Companilactobacillus allii: one gene and its partner. The protein of the gene in region 2 interacts with the protein of the main gene of each other region in a pairwise test. Links are inferred from orthologs where the notes say so. Each region holds a gene or a part of one and is shown on either strand. Other genes may lie near its edges. The genes, in order: recJ and BTM29_RS12545.

Evidence for each region.
Region 1: the proteins of BTM29_RS12545 (region 2) and recJ interact in binary tests that used the Escherichia coli proteins (3 or more experiments, as listed by UniProt). The link is inferred for Companilactobacillus allii from one-to-one orthologs.

Annotation. Positions count from the first base shown.
Region 1 is NZ_CP019323.1:1,835,571-1,838,926, reverse strand. The notes cover bases 29-3,047. They hold recJ (single-stranded-DNA-specific exonuclease RecJ), read right to left. Parts: upstream 2,682-3,047; coding sequence 375-2,681; downstream 29-374. Other genes in these bases: BTM29_RS09000 (class A sortase), read right to left, coding at 2,747-3,047; BTM29_RS09010 (adenine phosphoribosyltransferase), read right to left, coding at 29-353. In the rest of the region: more of BTM29_RS09010, read right to left, coding at 1-28; more of BTM29_RS09000, read right to left, coding at 3,048-3,356. UniProt on the Escherichia coli protein: Single-stranded-DNA-specific exonuclease.
Region 2 is NZ_CP019324.1:4,174-7,509, reverse strand. The notes cover bases 283-3,281. They hold BTM29_RS12545 (type IA DNA topoisomerase), read right to left. Parts: upstream 2,612-3,281; coding sequence 953-2,611; downstream 283-952. Other genes in these bases: mobQ (MobQ family relaxase), read right to left, coding at 2,586-3,281; BTM29_RS12550 (hypothetical protein), read right to left, coding at 615-830. In the rest of the region: more of mobQ, read right to left, coding at 3,282-3,336.

The DNA of each region.
Region 1 (3,356 bases), on a different replicon or contig from region 2:
ACTAATACTTTTTGACCTGGTTTAACTGCATCCATTTGCATATAAAGTGAACTTTGTCCATATTCCAAATCGTAAGTAACAGATTCAGTTTCACGAGGCAACTTTCCCTTTTTACGTGCTGGGGCAAATCCAACGCCTAATTTATAGGCTACAGGGCACCCAACAATAAATCCACGAGCTTCGGGTCCAGCAATCATTTCTGCTCCACGACTCTTAGCATATTCAACTATTTCATCTGTGGCAGCGGCATATGCCTTACCGTCCAACATTAATGGTGAAATGTCACGAAATAGTACACCTGGTTCTGGAAAATCCGGAACATTAGCAACGTATTTCTTAAAATCAATATCCATCTTTTAATTTCTCCATTCAATCTAACTATGGCAAAAATCGCTTATCCAAGACAAGAGACTGTCAAAGTCGGATTCAATTAATATTTTTTCAACATCATTGCGTTGTAATCTCTTAAGATATGTTGGAGATTCAATCAATTCGCGTTGTTGTGAAGCATTAGCTTTTTCAACAAAGCCATCTACTATTTTAACAAAATCTAGCTCTAAAAACACTTTTAAATAGAAATCTATATCAGATTTTTTATATTGCAAATATTCTGCGACCAATTCCATCCCATCTGCTTTCACATTTTGATGAGTATATAGATACTTCAAGAAGTTCTTCATCGCTGACATATCAGGTCCTAAATAGCGACTAGTCAGGTCGGTATGGAAATATAATGCAACATGTTCAAAACTATTCTTACTTATAAATTCTTTAAATAAATCCAAATTATGTGGACGATCATATACCAATACATTTTGTCCACTAAAACTATCGTTGTACATAATCAACTTAACTTGTGGATGTGCTCGATTAGCAGCCTCATAATAAGTTTCATTGAAGAAGACTATTGCATCGAATTTATTCAAAATCGAACCAGATATTTGTTTATTTCGATAATCAATATATATATCACTCATCTGGTTAATTTTCATACCCTCAGCGGATGCCTGAAAATCATCCAACATCAACTGCAAGTTCTTACGTCCACGCCATTCATTGACTCCTAGCTCACCATAAACGTCACAAGCATTCGTATTTAAAGAATCAATCTTTGAATACATTCCAAAACCAATGGCACCGATTTTATGATTTTTGTCAACGACATCAGTCTTCAAATGAGTACCATCTTTACCGATTGATCTAGGCTCTGATAACGACACATTAGATAACTTAATTACTGGCTTAGGATTACCCATTCCAAACGGAGCTAATTGATCAATCTCTTTAATCAAATCAAAATTCAAATCACTAATATTAAGATTCAGATCATATAACTTAGTCATTGGACCAGTTGGATCAAAGTTTTGCTTTTCTGGTTCCGTTTGCAACAAAGGAACTAGTTTTTCTAATTCATCTTTACCGATTGAAAAGCCACAGGCTTGTGCATGTCCTCCAAAACCTGCAAATAATTCTTTATGAGCATTCAATGCATCAAATAAGTTGAATCCCTCAGGACTTCTACCAGAACCTTTGTACAATCCAGAATCCTCATCATATTGAAGAACCAGTGTTGGCTTATGTTCTTGTTCAACGGCCCTACTAGCAACGATTCCTAAAATACCTTGATGCCACTTATCACTTTTAAGAACCAAGACACCACTATTCTTTTGTTCCTTAATTTGTACCTGTGAATCATCAAAAGCAAAGGCGACTAAGTCTTGTCGTTTACTATTAATGTCTTCTGTTTCATCAACAATCTCTTTAGCAAACGATTCATCCCCAGTAGTCAACAATTCAACTCCTGAAGAAGCATTTGCTAAGCGTCCCAATGCATTGATTCTAGGAGCAACTTTGAAACCAATATCTTCTTCTGTCATTTGATTGATTTTAAGATCACACTTCTCGATCAATGCACTTAGACCAACATGCTTGTTGTCAGCCATGCGTTTCAAGCCCTCTGTAACAATGACACGGTTCTCACCTAATAGTGGCACAGAATCAGCAATAGTACCAATGGCGGCTATATCAATCAAATCTAAAGCATCATCACCAAGTAATGCATCAGCAATTTTGAATGCAACTCCAGCTCCAGAAAGATAAGGACACGTATACTCAAATCCTGGGATAGTTGGATGGACGATTGCGTCTGCTTCCGGCAATTCATCCGGTAAATCATGATGATCTGTAACAATGACTTTAATGCCACGATCCTTCAAATACTTAATCTGTTCTTTACCACTAACACCATTATCTACAGTAATAAGCAAATCAATATTCTGATCAGCCAAGAATTTATATACATCTAAGTTAGGACCGTATCCATCTTTGAAACGATCCGGAATATAAAATATCGGCTTCACACCTAATCTCTGCAGTGTCAATTTCATAATAGAAGTACTGGTAACACCATCAGCATCGTAATCTCCGTAGATGGCGATTTTACTTTCATTTTGAATGGCTTGATCAATAATATCTAATGCCTTATCCATGTCATGTAATCCAAACGGATCTTGTAAACCAGCAATATCAGTATGAATAAAGTCACCGATATCGGCCTTTTTTGTTAATCCTCTAGACATTAATAATTCACCAAGAATTTGGCTTACATCATTTTCAGATGAAAAATTTGAAATCTCTTCTTTAGTGGGATTTTTTCGTTTTTCCCAATTGATTAATACCACTACATCACCTACTAACTAAATCATTATAACAGTATTTCAAAAAAAAAAATAAGCCACAACATGACTTATTTAGAGAATACTGAAAGTGTCGCTTTATTTGCTGGAACACTACTTACTAATGTGGCTTGAATAGCCCAACGATTAGTACCACCGTCAGCACAAGTTATCAATGTTAAAAGTTTTTGACCTTTGGTATCATCTAACAAGTACACCGCGGTTGGTGGAACAATTTTTTTATAAAAAATCTTATAAGTATAAACTCGTTTCATATTGGTAATATATGCTTTATCACCAATTTGAGAATTTTCGAGTGGTGAGAACAAAGCACCCTTATTAGTCATATAATGACCGGCTAGTGCATAATTGTTTTGCCCCATTTTTTCGTCTTTTTTCATTGTACCGCCACCAGTTGAAAGAGAATCATCACTTAATCCCTTTACAATAGGAAGATACAAACCAACTGAAGGTACAGCCATTTTCCCAATTACCGCCGCATCATTGCTGACGGAAGCTTTAGCCACTTGTGTTGCCGTTAATGGTTTAACTTTTTGGAAATTAAATTCGCCATCTTTTTTTTCATTTTTTTTCACTTTAGAAGAGGTCAAAGATGACAAATGATAATCAGAAATACGACTAACTGCATATTCTTTAATCGGTTCATTAAAAATCAGAGCC
Region 2 (3,336 bases):
GTGATATAACGTCTTTAGTTTCAAAGCATTGTCGGGCTCATCGCCACCAATGACGATTTCATTAGTGCTGGGTTGAAAATACCCCTTAGCCCCATTTAGCGTCGCTAAAGGCACTTCACTGACTTTAAGGTCGGTTTGCTGGTTGAGATAGTCCTTGAATGCATTATACAAGCTCGTCACATTCTGATGATCGGCCAAATTTTCTTTGACAAAGTCTTTAGCGCTTAGGACAGGGTCACCACTAGTTTGTGCCACGTCGAAGATGGGCAGGTAACGATAACCAACAATGGCCCGTTCGTCGGTAGTATCAAGTCGCTTTTGTTCAGCAGGTGTTAATTTCTTAATAATCGGTGCCGCAATTCGAATGGACTTAGCGCCCTTATTAACGGTGCGGTTAAAATCTGTTTGCCATTGCTTAAATCCCGCGACCTGGGTCGCTTGCGGATTTAAGCATAAATCAAATCAATGTTTCTGGCGCTATAATGATGGAATTTAGCCAAGGTATTGAGGTACTTTTTAAATTGGCCACTATCAGTTAATTTTAGGATTTGTTGTTCAGCCTGGGCAACCAATTGTGCTTTCCAGGCTTTAACGTCTGCTTTACTCGGCATTGTCTACCCCTCCTCATCTTCAAAAATATCATTCAATGTCGGCAATGATCTTATTTGAATCGAGGTCGTGCCATAAAGGGCAACGTAACCGTCAGATAATTTTTGCCAAGCTACTTGATAATAAGCGCCGTTACCAGTGATTTCCTTTAAATACTTGTAGGGTTCTTTAGCCTGCAGAACAGGTAATTCACTCCCAATGACTGCTAATTCGTTATCCATATTTATGATCTCCTTTGTTTTGCTAATCTTACCCGTTATTTAGGTTTACTTTTGGGGTTGTAAAAGTGAACCTAAATGACGGGTTCACCAACCGGAACAACGTGAAGGGCGGTAGACAGGATCTAATCAAAATCAAAACTTAATTTATGGCCGTCAAGCTTTAACTTGGCGTCAAACGGCTTTCCCTTTTTGTTCTTGAATCCCTTTAGTTTGCTGGTTTCACCCTTGGTGACTAAGGCTTTGATCGCAGTTTTACCAAGGGTTTTGCTGCTCCATTTCTTGGGTAAGGTAAAGTCTTCGCCTTGCTTAGGCTTCACAATGTAAAACTTCTGTTTATTTAAAACGGTCGCTTGCGGCGTTTCTAAGAATACTTCGGCGGCTTTTTGCGTTTGCTGTTGGTGATCGATTTGTTGCTTAATGGCTGAACTGCCAGTCAATTGCTCGGGGACATCAGCAATCAATTTTGCCACGAACTTTTTGATTTGGCTCAAAAAGTTATCCGGGGTGCGTTCTTCGGTACTGATTTGTTGTAACGCTTGCTCCCATTTAGCCGTCATTTCTGGGCTAGTTAGCAAGGGTTCGAGTTCGACCGCTTTACATAAAGTAGTTCCCGCTTCACTGACGTGGAGCTTGTTCTTTTCAGTAAACAAATAGCCGCGTTTTTTTAACACTTCCAGCACATTGGCCCGGGTCGCACTTGTCCCAATGCCTTGCACATCTTTGAGAATCGCCTGGGCTTCTTCATCATCAAGCGTTTTGCCGGCTGTCTTCATTGCCGTAATCAGGGTACCTTCGGTAAATGGCACGGGTGGGGTCGTTTCTTTTTGCGGTGTTTGCAGATTTGCTTGAACCTGATCGCCCTGATGAACGAGTGGTAAGGTGGCTGTTTCTTGCTGGTCGGCTTTGTGATCATCAAATAAAGCTTGCCAGCCTTGCTTAGTTGGGACCTTACCGGTTGCTTTAAAATTGGCGGCACCAACTTGGGTGATAATGGTGGTTTCCTCGTACTCGTACGGATCAGCAAACATCGCTAACGTCGTTTTTAAAACTAAGTCATAGACTTGTTGCTGTAATTTAGGTAAGCTGGCTAGTTTCTCTTTAGTCGGCACAACTTTAGTCATGATAATGGCGTAATGTTCTTCAACCTTTTTCCCATTGACGTAACGTTTATTTGGGGTTGTATTGGTTACAGCGACTTGCTTAGAGACTAAACCCAGATACTTCGTCAGATTAGCCACTAAGTACTCAAATTCTTCATCAGTTATATAAGCACAATCGGTGCGGGGGTAACTCAACAACTTGGCTTCATATAAACTTTGAATGGCTGCTAAGGTTTGGCTGGCGCTGGCGTGATAACGTTTATTCATGGCACTTTGCAGACTGGATAGTGAGAATAGTTGGGGACTAGCACGCTTTTTAGCCTGTTTTTGGACGTCCTTGATTAAACCGCCCTGTGAGCCTTTCTGAACGTGTTTAGCTTGCATGAATGTCATTAGCCCTGTTTCATCTTTAAATCGCTGATAGGGGTCTAATTTTGCGACGAATTTTTGCTGATTAGCAAGAATTTCAGCATTTAGTTCAAAATAGGGTTCCGGCTTAAAGTTTTTGATTGCCTGGTCTCTTTGATAAACCATATACAAAGTTGGCGTCTGTACTCGACCAATCGAGTACACCCCGCGCACCCCGTTTTGTCTTAATAGCAAGGTGTATAAAGGGCTGCCATTCATTCCAATTAACCAATCGCTAATTTTGTGATTACAAGTGCATGCCCCCATCTTCATGCCGGTTTCGAGTTTGGTGTTGCCGCTGCTTTTTCGTCATTTCCCACTCGGTTTCTTTTAAGCCGCGTTCTTGTTTTTGCCGTTGGTAATCTTCATCACGAGCATATAGGGCGGTCATGATTGCGTTACTAAAGGCCGTCTTTAAGTAATAGTCTGGACTAACCGGCTTGTAGTTCAGTGGTTGATAATGTCCGATATTTGCTTTTCTGTATTGATCGTCCTTATCTTGTTGCTCTTTTAACTGCTTTTGGATTTTCTCGATTTGACTGTTCTTAATCGTTGGATCGACTTTGCATTCGCCAAAAAAGAGTTGTTTAGTGCCATCATGCTTTAAAACCCGTTGTAAGTGATGATTTTCTAACTGATCTAAGCTAAGCTGTCCCGACAAATAAGCTAACCCTAATTGATGTTCTTGGGTACTGAAAACCTGTGGTGGATTTGCTTGCCATTGTTCCATTGTTTCGACTTTTAATGGCTTTAAAGTTGGATCATAGTACATCACGGCTGTGTAAGCCTGTTCCTGTTTAACTAGTGAAAGATCATCTAAATCACCATTAGGAAAGGCTCTTTTCAATACTTCATGGTATTGCGTTTGAATAACTTGCTTAACAGCCATGATTGTTCGCAAATCTTTGACTGCGCGAGTAATCTTTTGCTGTTCGGTTGGTGAATACTTTTCTAGTAGACCTTGATCAACGTGTTCTAGACTTTCTAAGCTATCATCA